3 regions of the Bradyrhizobium sp. LTSP857 genome follow, and region 1 is predicted to be linked to each of the others. Evidence: predicted binding sites of a transcription regulator. Region 1 holds the regulator's gene; each other region holds the start of a gene.
The links. Region 1 encodes LexA, which represses DNA repair genes until DNA is damaged. Its sites were predicted from a motif close to TGTTCNNNNTGTGTTCNG; they were not measured.
Positions count from the first base shown of each region.

Region 2: a site for LexA is predicted at 2,145-2,162, ahead of UP06_RS26005 (ImuA family protein). Genes of this name have one in related genera too.
Region 3: a site for LexA is predicted at 1,708-1,725, ahead of UP06_RS20355 (PA0069 family radical SAM protein). Genes of this name have one in related genera too.

Region 1 covers NZ_JYMS01000046.1:461,381-466,233, reverse strand. The annotation lists gene UP06_RS31620 (ComEC/Rec2 family competence protein) at 1-157, shown strand, start outside; gene UP06_RS31615 (GAF domain-containing protein) at 167-1,108, opposite strand; gene UP06_RS41730 (hypothetical protein) at 1,323-1,754, opposite strand; gene UP06_RS31605 (hypothetical protein) at 1,947-2,150, opposite strand; gene lexA (transcriptional repressor LexA) at 2,418-3,119, opposite strand; gene UP06_RS31595 (molybdopterin molybdotransferase MoeA) at 3,296-4,507, opposite strand; gene UP06_RS31590 (hypothetical protein) at 4,748-4,853, opposite strand, start outside.
Region 2 covers NZ_JYMS01000039.1:275,114-279,966, reverse strand. The annotation lists gene UP06_RS26015 (UdgX family uracil-DNA binding protein) at 1-829, opposite strand, end outside; gene UP06_RS26010 (putative DNA modification/repair radical SAM protein) at 829-2,064, opposite strand; gene UP06_RS26005 (ImuA family protein) at 2,227-3,021, shown strand; gene UP06_RS26000 (Y-family DNA polymerase) at 2,912-4,501, shown strand; gene UP06_RS25995 (error-prone DNA polymerase) at 4,498-4,853, shown strand, end outside.
Region 3 covers NZ_JYMS01000030.1:69,129-73,981, forward strand. The annotation lists gene rnhB (ribonuclease HII) at 1-454, opposite strand, end outside; gene UP06_RS20355 (PA0069 family radical SAM protein) at 523-1,686, opposite strand; gene UP06_RS20360 (RMD1 family protein) at 1,868-2,707, opposite strand; gene UP06_RS20365 (glycosyltransferase family protein) at 2,937-3,512, shown strand; gene UP06_RS20370 (bifunctional helix-turn-helix transcriptional regulator/GNAT family N-acetyltransferase) at 3,575-4,534, shown strand.

The DNA.
Region 1 (4,853 bases):
TGCGGTTCAGGCGGTCAAGGCCAGGGGCGCAGATCGTCCCTGGTCGCCGGTGATCCCCGGCGCGGCAGATTATGACGGCAGTCTTGCGCCGAAGACGGCCGCGCCCCGCAGCAACGACGCAACGCCATCTGAGACCGACTTGCAGGCCGAGGATTGAGCGGACGGGCTACAGGTACCAGGCTAACATCGCTTCAAGCCCAGCGCTCCCGATCACCGGCAAGACCACCATCTGGCTCAGCCCGGCTGCGCGAGCCCCCACGGCCGCGATCGAGCCGTCCTGCGCGAGGTCGTCGTTGAGCGCGGGCATGCCGGTGGTCCAGGCCCCGCCGATGCTGCCTTCGCCCCTGGCGATGGATCTTTGCGCATAGAGCGCGGCGAGATCGGTCTGCGCGCTGCAATCGCCGGCGCGAAACATCAGCCCCGAACGGGCCTCGTTCGGCACCCAGATCTCGAAGCGTCGCGCAATCGGGGTTGCCTGTGCGGACAGGAATGTCAGCACCCAGGTCTGGTCGGTGCCGGTGCGATAGGGCACGCCGACGCCGAGATTGATCCCGACCTTGGCGGCGTCCTCCCAGCGCAGAAAACTCTTGGCGTCGTGCAAATCCTTGATGATCAGCGGCAGCCCGGCTTTCCAGGTGCGTCCGGGCAGGCCGAAGCCGCGCGGAAATTTGGTGTGGCGGGAGTTGAACTCGAACATGTCGGCGCTGCCGTAATAGCCGTCGACGAGGCCCATCTCGTGCGAGACTTCGGCATCGTTGTGCCAGAGCTCGACCGCGCCGACATGGGCCTCGTCGTCGCCGCAGAACAGCACCATGACTGCTTGCAGGAATTCGCCGGCAAACACCGGCACCGCGACGCCGCAGGTCAGACCAGCCTCGATGGCCTGGTCGGTTCGCTTGAAATAGGAGTTGGCGAATTTGGTGAGGATCACGGGGTGGCCGGCGGCCCAGGCCTTCCCGGGAAGCCCCTCGTCATATCGGAAGCGCAAATCTTCGCTCGCGGCCTTGAACGCGGACAGGCCTTCGCTGTAGAGGCCGCCGCCAAATTCCAGCCGCATCCGCGTCCGGTCAGGCACCCAGAGTTCAACGACGCGAATGAAGGTCTTCATCGAGCCTGTCCGCCGCCTCGAGCCGTGAGCAGCATCGGCGATTTGTCAGCAGAACGGACGTTCAAAATTCAGGCAGGGCAGCGGAAACTTCGTGCGGTGGGGAAGTGCGGCGAGCAGATGTTATTCCAGGGCCGCAAACCACCCCATCTCGCCGGCCTCGGCCGGCGATGGACATTTCAATCCTGGCGCCGACCTGGCGGCCGGGATGGTGGTGTCAGCCGATCGGCAGGCGAGTGATCGTTGGCTGCCTGTCGGCGATCTGCGGCTTGTGCTCGCGCTCGCCCACCTGTTGGGTCACCGGCAATTGCAGCACGGTTGCGCGCTGGCCTTCGACGAGCTGCGTCACCAGCACGTATTTGCCGTCGGGGAATTCGATCGCATCATGGTGGCGATCGGGAATGTGCGGATCGACCTTGCCGAACTTGCCGACGCGGGAGTTGATGGTGCGCGTCCAGATCCAGCGATTGTCGTAGCGGACGCTGTCGGCGAAGGCGAGCTCCGTTCCCGGCAGCAGGCAGACCGCGACGGAGGGATCGGCTTCGGAGGCGAAGCCGCGCGTCGAGGTGCCGCGGAAGGTTGTCGTGACGATCGTCTCGCCGACTTCTGCGGGACGCGTCGCGACGGCGTGCAGGCTGTAGTCACACATCGGGTGCTCCTCATTCAGGATAGAGCACCCGCGCCTCTTCTGAGGCGCAGGCCTCTATCAGAGTGGAAGCCTGCAAGCTTATGCTTGTTTGTGGGCAAATCTGCGGCTCGCATCCGCAGCGGGCAATCACATTATCTTTTTCAAATGCGCTGGGAACAAAGCCTGCTCCCGTGCATTTTGGGAGCTTCGACGTCAGCGGCCAGCAGGTGCCGACCAACCCGAATATTGCCAGGCCGGTTGCGCCGGCTCGACCGCGTTGCGGGCATTGCGGAATTGCTCGCTGGTCGTCGCCTGCGGTGCCTTGCGCAGATGGTGCTGCGACTGCGCCGCAAACGCTTGCGACGCTGATGCTGTGATCAGCGCCATCGTGACTGTGCTCAGAATGATCTTGCGCATGGGTGTCTCCTCGGTCTCTCAAAGCCTGCGAAGCGGTGTGTGCTTCGTTGTGGCGTGCCGAGGATGTAGCGCTGGAGAGGTGGCCGGATAATCTGTGCAAAACCAGAAACACTATCCAGCGGGAGCGGACAATCGTCCGCTCCAATCGTTAATGGGCGGCCGCCAACAGGCGGTGCGCGGAAGATTGAGATTATTGTTTAAGCATGACCTTTTCGGAAAACCGCTGCGCACTTTGCGCTAACGCGGCCCTTCGGGTCCGGGTCATGCTCAGTACTTCCGGTACAACCCGATCAGCTTGCCCTGAATCTTCACCCGGTTGGGCGGCAGGATGCGGACCTCATAGGCGGCGTTCGCCGGCTCGAGAGCGATCGAGGCGCCACGCCGACGGAAGCGCTTGAGCGTCGCCTCCTCGTCGTCGATCAGCGCCACTACGATGTCGCCGGTATCGGCGGTCTCGTTGCGTTGGATCAGCGCCATGTCGCCGTCGAGAATGCCGGCCTCGACCATGGAATCGCCGCGCACTTCGAGCGCGTAATGCTCGCCCGAGCCGAGCATATCAGGCGGTACGCTGATGGTGTGGCTGCGGGTCTGCAACGCCTCGATCGGCGTGCCGGCCGCGATGCGGCCCATGACGGGCACCGCAACGGGGCGCTCGCCGTCGTCCGCAGGCGCGCCGGAGCTGGTGCGGACCTTGCCGAGAGTGCCTTCGATGACGCTCGGGGTGAAGCCGCGGCGGCTGCCGGCGGCGGCCTGGAGCTCCGGCAGCTTGATCACCTCGATCGCGCGGGCGCGGTTGGGCAGGCGCCGGATGAAGCCGCGCTCCTCGAGCGCGGTGATCAGGCGATGGATGCCCGATTTCGAGCGCAGGTCGAGCGCGTCCTTCATCTCGTCGAAGGAGGGCGGCACGCCGCTTTCCTTCAGCCGCTCACTGATGAACCGCAGAAGCTCGTATTGTTTGCGCGTTAGCATCTCGACCAAAATCCCCCGGTTGATGTCGTTCGATTCCGAGACGTTCAATTCAGCGATAAGCCGCTACATGCTCGAAACAAATCATGAACGGACACTATATGTTCGATATGTGTTCCGCAACTGCTTAATTTACCGTGAACGCCGCAATGTTCGCGGAACGCATGTGGTCCAGGCGTTCAGGCCGGTAAGCGCAGCACCTCGCAGGGCGTGCCTGCCTCGGCCTTCGGCGCGAACGGCGCGCGCACGAGAAGTGCCTGTGCCGCAGCGAGATTCGCAAGCAGCGAGGAATCTTGATGGTTCACGGGATGGGCGATGAGCGTGCCGTCGTCGCGCACCTCAAGCCGCGCGCGCAGATAATCCTCGCGCTGGTCATTGGCGCCGACATCGCGGCCGAGCAGGGCGCGTTCGCGACGGTGATGAATCACTTCGCGGCCCGACAGCGCACGAATCAGCGGGACCATGAACAGGAAGCCGCAAACGTAGGACGACACGGGATTGCCGGGCAGGCCGATCACGCGCATTGCCCCCAACCGCCCGTGCATCATCGGCTTGCCCGGCCGCATCGCGATCTTCCAGAACGCCATCGAGATACCTTCGGCATTCAGCGCCGGCTGCACCAGGTCATGATCGCCGACCGATGCGCCGCCGGTCGTGATCAGGATATCTGCGCCGCTCTCGCGCGCGCGGCGGATGCCGGCCGTGGTCGCCTCCAGCGTGTCGGCGGCAACGCCGAGGTCGATGGTATCAGCACCCTCGCGACGGGCGAGCGCATGCAGGGCGTAGCCGTTGGAATAGACGATCTGGCCATGGCCGGGCGTCGTGCCCGGCATCACCAGTTCGTCCCCGGTGGCGAGAATCGCGACCTTCGGACGGCGGCGGACGGCAAGCTGCGGGTGGTTCATGCCGGCGGCGAGCGCGAGGTCGCGCTCGGTCAGCCGGGTGCCCTTGCGCAGGAGCACGTCGTCCTCGCGAAAATCGATGCCGGCGGGGCGGATGTGCCGCCCGGTGATGGCGGCCTCCTTGATCGCGATGCGCTTGCCGTCCGCGACGGTGTCCTCCTGGATCACGACGGCGTCGGCGCCATCGGGAACGACGCCGCCGGTGAAGATTCGCACGGCTTCGCCGGCGCCGACAGTTCCAGCAAATGGCCGGCCCGCCGCGACCTCACCGATCACGGTGAGCCGGGAATCGATCTTCGCTGCATCGGCTGCGCGCACGGCGTAGCCATCCATCGCCGACATCGCCTGCGGCGGCTGCGTGCGCCGCGCCGCGACGTCGCGCGCGAGCACGCGATGGAAGGCGTCGTCGAGGGGAACGATCTCTTCAGGCAGCGGCTCCGCGCCGGCCAGCACCGCGGCAAGCGCGTCAGAAACCGGCATCAAGGCCACGGGACAACTCCTGCTCGGCGGACTCGGACGAATGGGCGGCGAGAGTTCTAACCGAGTGCGGGCGCAGAGGCAAAACAGCAGCGGAGCGGGATTATTCATCCAGCATCACCCGCTCCGCGTTGGGAGCCTAGTATCGGGTCCGGCGCGGCATGTTGTGAAGGACGAGGAAGACCGGCACGAGCGTGGCGATGGCAAGGACGAGAACGACCATAACCACAGCCAGCATCGGGCGCCTCCTGTCTATCCGTCCGAACTGACGTCGGGCGCCTTGAGGCCTCGATCCTTGTCGGGCAGCGGATCGGCCTGAGACTTCAGGTCGGCGGCCTTGCTGATCAGTTTTGCGGAA
Region 2 (4,853 bases), on a different contig from region 1:
TGCGGGTCATCGGAGCCTCCGGCCGCTTCTGAGGCTTGTGTGGATCGGTCGCGGATTTAGCGATCATGGCGCCGGTCATGCGTTCGGCGTCCTCGATCAAGGGTTTAATGATCGAAGCCTCGGGCAGGTTCCTCCAATATTTCTTCGGCATCTCCGTCTGCATCGCCTTCACCTTGAGCCGTGCCGGATTGAAGATGCTGGCGTAGTAGCGTCGCCAGGTTTCCTCGAGCCGGTCTTCGCCGGGGGCCTCGCCCTTGCTGACGCCTGATGTGAACGTCAGTGCGTGGCCATCCCAATGCGCGCACAGGTCCGGCGTCAGGATCGACCAGGGCATGTCGGCAAAGCGTTTGGCGAAGAACGGCGCAGCGAGCTCGACGATGTGATGTTCCGGCTCGAACCAGGCGACGTAATGCGCTTCGCGTTCCCGGCCGATCTCGCGGAAACGCACGAAGGCATGCATTTTGTGCTCGTCGCGATGGACGGCTCTTGCCATGGCGGTGATTTGCGCGACGTCGGAATCGGTCGCGACCTCGATGAGATCGTGATTGTCCTTCAGCCGGAAGAGCAGGCGATAGAGGATCGCGAAACGCTCGCCGTCGCGGTGAAGGATTGCCGCTTTTGCGAACTCGACAAATTTTGCGGGCACGTTGAAGGTGCCGTCGTTCACCTCAAGTATCGGAGACGGCGCAGGCATCGCGAACAACTCCGCTTCGCCGCCTTGCACGGTCCAGGTGACATCGGCAGGCCTCACATGATGAAGCACGAGGCTACGTGCGGCTTTGCGCCAGCCGTCGAAATCGGTTTCGGTGTCGAGGGTGAGGTACTGCATCAGAAGCCAAATCCCAATTGCGTTGCCCTCGGCTTGAATCGCTCGATGAGCCCGGCAGCATCGAGCCGATGCGACGGAGGGCGATGATCGCTGAGGACGATGAACGGCAGCGCCTTTTTCTGGGGCACATGCAGCCGCGCGAGATCGGCGACGCGGATCGTGGTCGTGCGCCGCGTTGCGATGATGCGCTCGACCGCCTTGGTGCCGAAGCCCGGCACGCGCAACAGTTCCTCGCGGCTGGCGCGGTTGATGTCGAGCGGGAAGCGGTCGCGATGGCGTAGCGCCCAGGCGAGCTTGGGATCGATGTCGAGCGGCAGCATCGCGCTGTCGTCGACGATCTCGCCGACGTCAAAACCGTAGAACCGCATCAGCCAGTCGGCCTGATAGAGCCGATGCTCGCGCAGCAAGGGCGGTGCGCGCAGGGGCAAAGCGCGGCTGGCATCGGGGATCGGGCTGAAGGCGGAGTAATAGACGCGCCTCAGCCGGTATGAACCGTAGAGATTGGCGCTGGTATGGAGGATGGTGTGATCGGAGGCAGCATCAGCGCCGACGATCATCTGCGTGCTTTGGCCAGCGGGTGCGAAACGCCGCGGCTTCGTCTTCGTTTTCGCGCGGTGGCTTTCTTCCGCTTCGTCCAGCTTCAGCCGCAGCCGGCCCATGGTACGGCGGATCGCGCGCACGTCCTTCTCAGGCGCGAATTGCTGCAGGCTCGTCTCGTCCGGCATTTCGATGTTGATGGAGAGACGATCGGCATATTTGCCGGCTTCCGTGATCAGCGCGTCGTCGGCCTCGGGAATGGTCTTGAGATGTATGTAGCCGCGGAAGTAATATTCCTCGCGCAGTTTTCGCGCGACGCCGACGACCTGCTCCATGGTGTAATCAGGGCTGCGGATGATGCCGGATGAGAGAAACAGTCCCTCGATGTAATTGCGCCGGTAAAAGTCGAGCGTGAGCTTGACCACCTCGTCGATGGTGAAGCGGGCGCGCGGCACGTTGGAGGAGGCGCGGTTGACGCAATAGAGGCAATCGTAATTGCAGGCGTTGGTCAGCAGCACCTTGAGCAGCGAGATGCAGCGTCCGTCCGGCGCGTAGGAATGGCAGATGCCCATGCCCGGCGCGGTCGAGCCCATGCCCTTGCCGTCGCTGGAATCCCGCTTTTCGGTGCCGCTGGAGGCACAGGACGCATCGTATTTGGCGGCGTCCGCCAGAATCTCCAGCTTGCGCTGTACGTCCATCTCAGAATCCCTTTGATTCAGCTCATGAATCCGACTGAGTGCCAATTCGATTGACTCTTCGGACGCCGTTAGCTTTATATTAGAACATATCATGAACAAATGAGCCAGCCGTTGGTTTCTTTTTTGAGAGCCACGGCATCTATCCCTGAAGGAGCGGCGAGCATGAGCGGCGCACGCGGAAGCGCGCTTGCGATCCTGCGCGGCCAGATCGAGCGCATCGAGGCGGCGGAGGTCGTGCATCAGCGCGATCGCGTCGCGCTCGGCCACAGCGAGGTGGACTGCGCGCTGAAGGGCGGGCTCGCGCGCGCGGCGATCCACGAGGTGTTTTGCGAGGGGCGCCAGGGCGCGGCCGCGACGGGCTTTGTCACCGGGCTTGCGGGCCGCGTGACGACACGCAAACCGCTGTTGTGGGTGCGGCAGGATTTTTCGGACATTGAAACCGGCGCGCTGTCGATGAGCGGGCTCGCCGAACTCGGTCTCGATCCGCGCCGCGTGGTGATGGTACGCGCCGCTGACGTGGAGAGTGCGCTGCGCGCCTCGGCCGACGCGCTCGCCTGCGATGCGCTGGGGGCCGTGGTGCTCGAGCTCTGGGGCGAGACCAGGCAGTTCGATCTCGTGGCGAGCCGCAAGCTGACGTTGGCCGCGCAGTCTTCCGGCGTCACCGGCCTGCTGCTGCGGATGGCTGCGCAGCCGCTGCCTTCGACTGCGGAGACACGATGGATGCTGCGCGCGGCGCATTCACCGCCGGGGGCGATGTGGAGTGCCTGGGGCGCGCCGCGCTTCGATGCCGAACTCCTGCGCAATCGTCATGGCCCGTGTGGCCGGTGGATCATGGAATGGAAATGTGATGAGTGCCAGTTCAGTGAACCGCCGGCGTATCCTCAGCCTGTGGCTGCCGCGCCTGCCCGTCGATCGGATCCAGCGATTTTTCCCGGCGCGCAGCGGCGTGCAGGATGAACAAAATATCGTCGTCATCAAGGACAACAACGCGCTGGTGATCCATTCGCTCGACGATGCGGCATCGCGTTTGGGCCTGCATATAGGCCAGCCCTTGGCCAATGCCCGGGCGATGTGTCCGGACTTAAAAGTGTTCGACGCCGATGTCGTGGCCGATGCAAAGACGCTGAGCGACGTCGCCGACTGGTGCGACCGCTTCACGCCGTTGGTTGCGCTCGATCCGCCGCACGGGCTGTTTCTGGACATCACCGGCTGCGCGCATTTGTTCGGCGGGGAAGCGGCGTTGTTGCAGACGCTGGTGCGCGCGCTGGGGCGTCAGGGCTTTGCCGTCAGCGCGGCGATTGCCGGGACCTCGGTCTGCGCGCGCACGCTGACGCGGCAGGCTTCAGGCACCATCGTCGCCGATGGCGGGGAGGCAGAGGCGATCAACCGTCTCCCGGTATCCGCGCTCGGCGCGGACGAGGCCATCACCACGGGGCTGCGCCGTGCCGGCCTGAAAACCATCGGCGATGTCGCATCCCGCGCGCCGCACGAAATCACGGCGCGGTTCGGCGCACGGTTCTCGACACTGCTCGCGCATGCGCTGGGACAGGGCGACGCGCCGATCAGTCCGCGCAAGCCGCTGCCGGATTACATCGTGGAAAAACGTTTCGCCGAGCCGATCGCAACCGACATCATGATCGCGATGACGCTGTCGCGCCTCGCCGATACGCTGATCGCGTCCATGGAGAAGCAGGGTAAGGGCGCACGACGCCTGGAGGCCGCCTTCTTCCGCACCGACGGCGTGGTGCGCGCGATCATGGTCGAGACCGGACGGCCGGTGACGCGAAGCGCCGTCATTGACCGTCTGTTCCGCGAGCGTCTCGATGCGCTCGCCGATCCCCTCGATCCCGGCTTCGGCTTCGACATGGTGCGGTTGTCGGCGAGCCGCACCGAGATCGTGGTGCAGGAGCAGCGCGATCTCGACGCCCATGTCCACGACAATGACGAGTTGGCCGCACTGATCGACCGCATCGCCGCGCGCATCGGCGGAAAACGCGTCGTCGTGCACCTGCCGCAAGATACTCATATGCCCGAGCATGCCGTGTTGGCCGTATCAGCGCAGCATCATCTTGCTGTCGCCACGCATGCAACATGGCCCGCACGCATGGAGAGCGAGCCGCCGCTGCGCCCCCTGCGGCTGTTCGAGAAGCCCGAGCCGATCAAGGTGCCGTTCGCAACCGTCCCCGACGGCCCGCCGCATCAATTCACCTGGCGGCGCGCGCTGCATGCGGTGGTGCGGGTGGAGGGGCCCGAGCGCATCGCCATGGAATGGTGGCGGCAGGACGGCAGGCAGCTCACGCGGGATTATTTTCGCATCGAGGATGCCGAGGGCCTGCGCTTCTGGATCTTTCGCGACGGTCTTTATGAGGGGGAAGTGTTCGACGGCGATGGCAAGCCCGCTTCTCCTGGCTGGTACGTGCATGGTCTCTTCGCATGAATACGCCCGCTTATGCCGAGATCGGCATCACCACGAATTTCTCCTTCCTGCGCGGCGGCTCGGATCCGCGTGCCTATGTGCATCAGGCGAGCATCCTCGGCATCTCCGCGATCGGCATTGCCGATCACAACACCCTTGCCGGCGTGGTGCGCGCTTATAAGGAACTCGACAATGAGAAGGTGCTGAACAAGCCGAAGTTGCTCATAGGCACGCGCATCGTCTTCATCGACGGCACGCCCGATATTTTGGTCTATCCGCGCGACCGCACCGCCTATGGCCGGCTGTGCCAGCTCCTCACGCGGGGCAAGCGTGGCGACGACATCACGCGGATCGAGAAGGGCGAATGTCATCT
Region 3 (4,853 bases), on a different contig from region 1:
TATCGAGCCGGTCGCGGCCATCGACAAAGACGTGCCTGGGCGACTCGGGCAGTGCCACCACGGCACGCTTCAGCGCCCAGAGCGAGGCGCGCAGGATGTTGTCGCGGTCGATGCGGGCGCGCGAGGCAACGGCGACCGAGACTTGCGCGGTCGCGCAGATCTTGTCGAACAGCCTTTCACGTTCCTCCGCCGTCAGCCGCTTGGAATCATCGATGCCGCGCGGAATGCGATCGGGATCGAGGATCACGGCCGCCGCCACCACGGGACCGGCGAGCGGCCCGCGTCCGGCCTCGTCGCAGCCTGCGACCGGCCAGATGCCGCGCTTGATCAGCCCCCGCTCGCGGCGGAAGCTCGGCCGGGTGACGGCGATGACGCCTTTGGCCGCCTTCGGCGCCTGCGCGGTCTTACCCTTGGCCCGCCCCTTGGCCTTCTTTGTGGATGTATCCCGAATCATGGCCGGGATCGTGCGCAAGCAGACCGCGCGGCGCAACGGGGAACCCGCAGCAATTCCCGTTATTCAGCTCAGAACAGGCTGAGCTGATCGCCGTCCCGCTTCGGCCTCGCAAAATGATCCGTCGTCAGCTTGGAGCGCCGCTTGTTCAAACCGAGCCGGTCGCAGGCGATCTCGAAGCGGCGGCCGATGGTCCAGGCCATCGGGCCTGTGCCCTTCATGCGCTCGCCCCATTTCGCGTCGTAATCGCGGCCGCCGCGCATGTCGCGGATCAGCGTGAAGACGTGGCGATAGCGGTCCGGATAGTTCGCCATCAGCCATTCGCGGAAGAGATCGCGCACCTCCAGCGGCAGCCGCAGCAGCACGTAGGAGGCTTCCTTGACGCCGGCATGGGCCGCGGCATCGAGAATACGCTCCATCTCGGAATCGTTCAGCGCAGGGATCACCGGCGCGACCATCACGGTGGTGGGAATGCCGGCGTCCGAGAGCTGCTTCAGCGCCTCCAGCCGCTTCGGCGGCGTCGAGGCGCGCGGCTCCATGGTGCGCGCGAGTTTTGGATCGAGCGAGGTCACGGAGATCCCGACCTTGGCGAGGTTGCGCTTGGCCATGCGCGCGAGAATGTCGATGTCGCGGGTCACCAGCGCCGATTTGGTGACGATGCCGACGGGATGGCCGGCGCGTTCCAGCACCTCCAGAATGCCGCGCATGATTTTGCGCTCGCGCTCGATCGGCTGATAGGGATCGGTATTGGTGCCGATCGCGATCATTCGCGGCTCGTAGCCTGAAGCTGCGAGCTCCTTCTCGAGCAGCGCCGGCGCGTCCGGCTTGACGAACAGTTTTGACTCGAAGTCGAGCCCAGGCGACAGGCCGAGATAGGCGTGGGTCGGCCGTGCGAAGCAATAGACGCAACCGTGCTCACAGCCACGATAGGGATTGATCGAGCGGTCGAAGCCGATGTCGGGGGACTCGTTGCGGGTGATCACCTTGCGCGAGGTGTCGACCGCAACCGTGGTCTTGAACGGCGGCAGCTCCTCAAGGCTCTGCCAGCCATCGTCGAAGGCGACGCGCGCCTCGGCCTCGTAACGGCCGCTGGCGTTGGATTGCGCGCCCCGACCTCGCCTGCGCTGTTTGTCGATGGCGACCGCCAGCTCAGGGAAATCAGAAGGCGCACCCGCCGGCTCGGAGGGCGCCGTGACCGGCGGGTGCTTGAGAGCATGAGAGGATGCTGGACTCATGAAGCCAAGATAGCATGTGATCAGAACAAATCAAGAACAAGAATGAAAAACTCGAAAACAACCCCATGCACAGTAGAACTGCCAGTTGGCGACGATCCCGGTGAACGTCCCCAGGCGCATGACAAATCAACAACAATCGGGCGCCGCGCGCAGCGAACGCGATCCTCTCGATGCAACGCGCTCAGTGAATCCCGGCAAAGATCTGGATGCACCCGATCGCGACCTCGATCACGATCAGCACCACCACCGCAATTTCGAGACGCAGCGAGCGCTGGGTGTCGATGATGTCGGTCAGGGCGTTGGCGGTCGCCGACACCGCCGTGAGCTTGCGCTCGAGCGTGTCGAGACGTTCCTTCAGCTCGTACTCGTCTTCGAGACGGCCGTAGAGCCGGTCGAGCTCGGGCTTCTCCCAGAGCACGTCGGGTTTCTCGGCAACGGCAACGCGACCGGCCACGCGCTGCTGGACCAGAAGCGCATTGCCGATCAGTTGCAAAATACCCTTGCGCCGGGGCGGCGTACGGCCGCGCTCGGCGAGCTGGCGCGCAAAGGGCTCGATGACGTCGAACACGGCCGCAACGCGCCGCTCGTCGCGCGCCAGCGACGTGCTCTTGGCGAGCGCGTCGGCAATCAGCAGCAGCCTGTCGTCAGAGAATTTGGCGAGGCAGATCGGGCCGCCCGGCGGAATCGCTTCGGCGCTCTCGTCCTTGCAGAGCTGCGCCTGCGCGATCTCCTCCTCATAGGGGCTGAGTTCGCCAATCACGCGGGACTTCAGGCTGTCGATCAGCACCTTCTCCTCCGAAGGGAGAAGGCCGATCAGCACCACGACGCCGTAGCGGAAGATCACGGCGAGGCCGGCATGGACGCGAAAGGCGGCGGGCGTCGAGGAAACCGGCGGACCGATTTCGAGCCCCGACGGATTGATGCGCTCGCCCAGCATCACGGCGCGGATCCGCAAGGTCGGCGCGGCGTCCTGCTTCGGCGATGTTGACGCTGTGCCAACAGGAAGTTGATCGGCGTTCACGCGAGTATCCTGCTTTGCGCCACCGGCTTTCTACGGACTCTGCACCGGTGCCGAAACATTTGGCAATCTTGCCACCCCGCGCGCGACACATTTGGCTGATGGGCTGGCGGCGGTTTACCATCGATCGCCGAAGTGCCGCCAGAAAGTTGCACTCGGCAACGCCGCATGTTTATGACAACATCATGGCAAGTTACGCTTCTCCCGAAATTGAGACACCGAAGCCTCGATCATGCTGAGCGTCATCATTCCGACCGAAGGCGTGGAGCAGACGGCGGTTGCAACTCTGGCCGCGCTGGTCCCCGGTGCCGCGGCCGGCGTCATCCGCGAAGTCCTTCTGGTCGACGGCACCCGCAACGGCGTCATCGAGCGCGTTGCCGACGTCGCAGGCTGCCGTTTCATCGGATACGAGGGGTCGTCGCAGGGCGCAGCCCTTGCTGCCGGCGCACTCCAGGCGCGTTCGCCCTGGCTGATGTTCCTCCCCGCCGGCGCTGTGCTGGAGACCGGCTGGATCGAGGAGACCACCCAGTTCATCCAGGCCGTCGCGTCCAGCGGGCGGGATCGCGCGGCGGTGTTCCGCTATGCCCGTTCGCCTTATGCAGATACCGGGTTCCGCGATTTCCTGCTCTCCGTAGTCCGCAAACTCGCCGGCCCCCTGGGCGATCAGGGACTTTTGATCGCGCGTGATCATTACGACCGGATCGGCGGCTATCCGCCCCAGGCCCGCCGTTCCGAGGCCCGGCTGTTGCGGCGGCTCGGCCGCTCCTCCCGGACGCTGCTGCGCAGCCGGATCGTCATGGTCGGGTAAGCACACCTGATACTTGCCAAGGTCAAATAATTGTTTGACAATGGCAAGTATTGAGGTGCCCCATGCCATCCAGCCTTTCACCATCAGACCTTGCGACCGAACAGGTCGCTGACAACCAGGTTCAGGCGGTCCGCGCCTTCAACCGCTTCTATACCCACAAGCTCGGCGTGCTGGACCAGCAGCTTCTCAAGAGCCCGTTCTCGCTGAGCGAGGCGCGCGTGCTGTACGAGCTCGCGCATGGTGGCGAGCAATCGGCCAAGGAGATCGGCATCGCGCTCGGGCTCGATGCCGGCTATCTCAGCCGCATCGTGCAGAGCTTTGACGAGAGCGGGCTGATTGCGCGCAAGCCGCTCCCCAGCGATCGCCGGCAATATCAGCTGAGCCTGACCGCGAAGGGCCGCCAGGCTTTCGCCAAGCTCGAGCGTTTGTCGCAGGACGACGTCGCCGCGATGCTGCGACCACTGCCGGGCGAAGATCGTAAGCGGCTGACCGGCGCGATGGAGACGATCGAGCGACTGCTCGCGATGCCGCGCGCGCCGTCGCCACGCGCGACCTTGCGCGAGCCCCGCCCCGGCGACATGGGCTGGGTGGTGCAGAGCCACGGCGCGCTCTATGCCAGCGAATACGGTTTCGACTCCGGCTTCGAAGCGCTGGTCGCCGAGATCGTCGCCAAATACATGACCTCGTATGATGCCGCGCGCGAGCGTTGCTGGATCGCAGATATCGAGGGCCGTCCGGTCGGCTCGGTGTTTCTGGTGAAGGCGAGCGACGACGTCGCCAAGCTGCGGCTTCTGATCCTCGATCCGGCGGCACGTGGACAGGCGCTCGGCCAGCGCCTGGTCGCCGAATGCGTCTCCTTTGCGCGCGCCTGCGGCTATCGGAGGATGACGTTGTGGACACAGAGCAATCTGATCGCCGCGCGAAAGATCTACGAGGACGCCGGCTTCAAGCTGACTGCGACAGAGCCGCACCGCAGCTTTGGCCAGAACCTCACCGGCGAGACCTGGGAGCGCGATCTCTGATGCGCCGATCGCACCAGCCCACGCACCGCATCACGGGGGAGCTCGTCGACCTCTATAAGCGCCGCGCACGACGGCTGCACGCGGAGGCGTGCCGGACGATGTGGCTGATGGTGTGGAGCTCGCTGCGAAGGAAGAGGTAGATGCTGTCACTGGCGCAGCGGGCGCAATGCGCGTTGCTGTGCCCTCGCCCCTTGCGGGAGAGGGCAGCGACGCTGGCAGACACAGGCTCACTTGGGTGAGGGGTTTGTCTCCGCGAGCGTCTGTGTATGCGGATAGAAACCCCTCATCCGGCGCTTCGCGCCACCTTCCCCCACAAGGG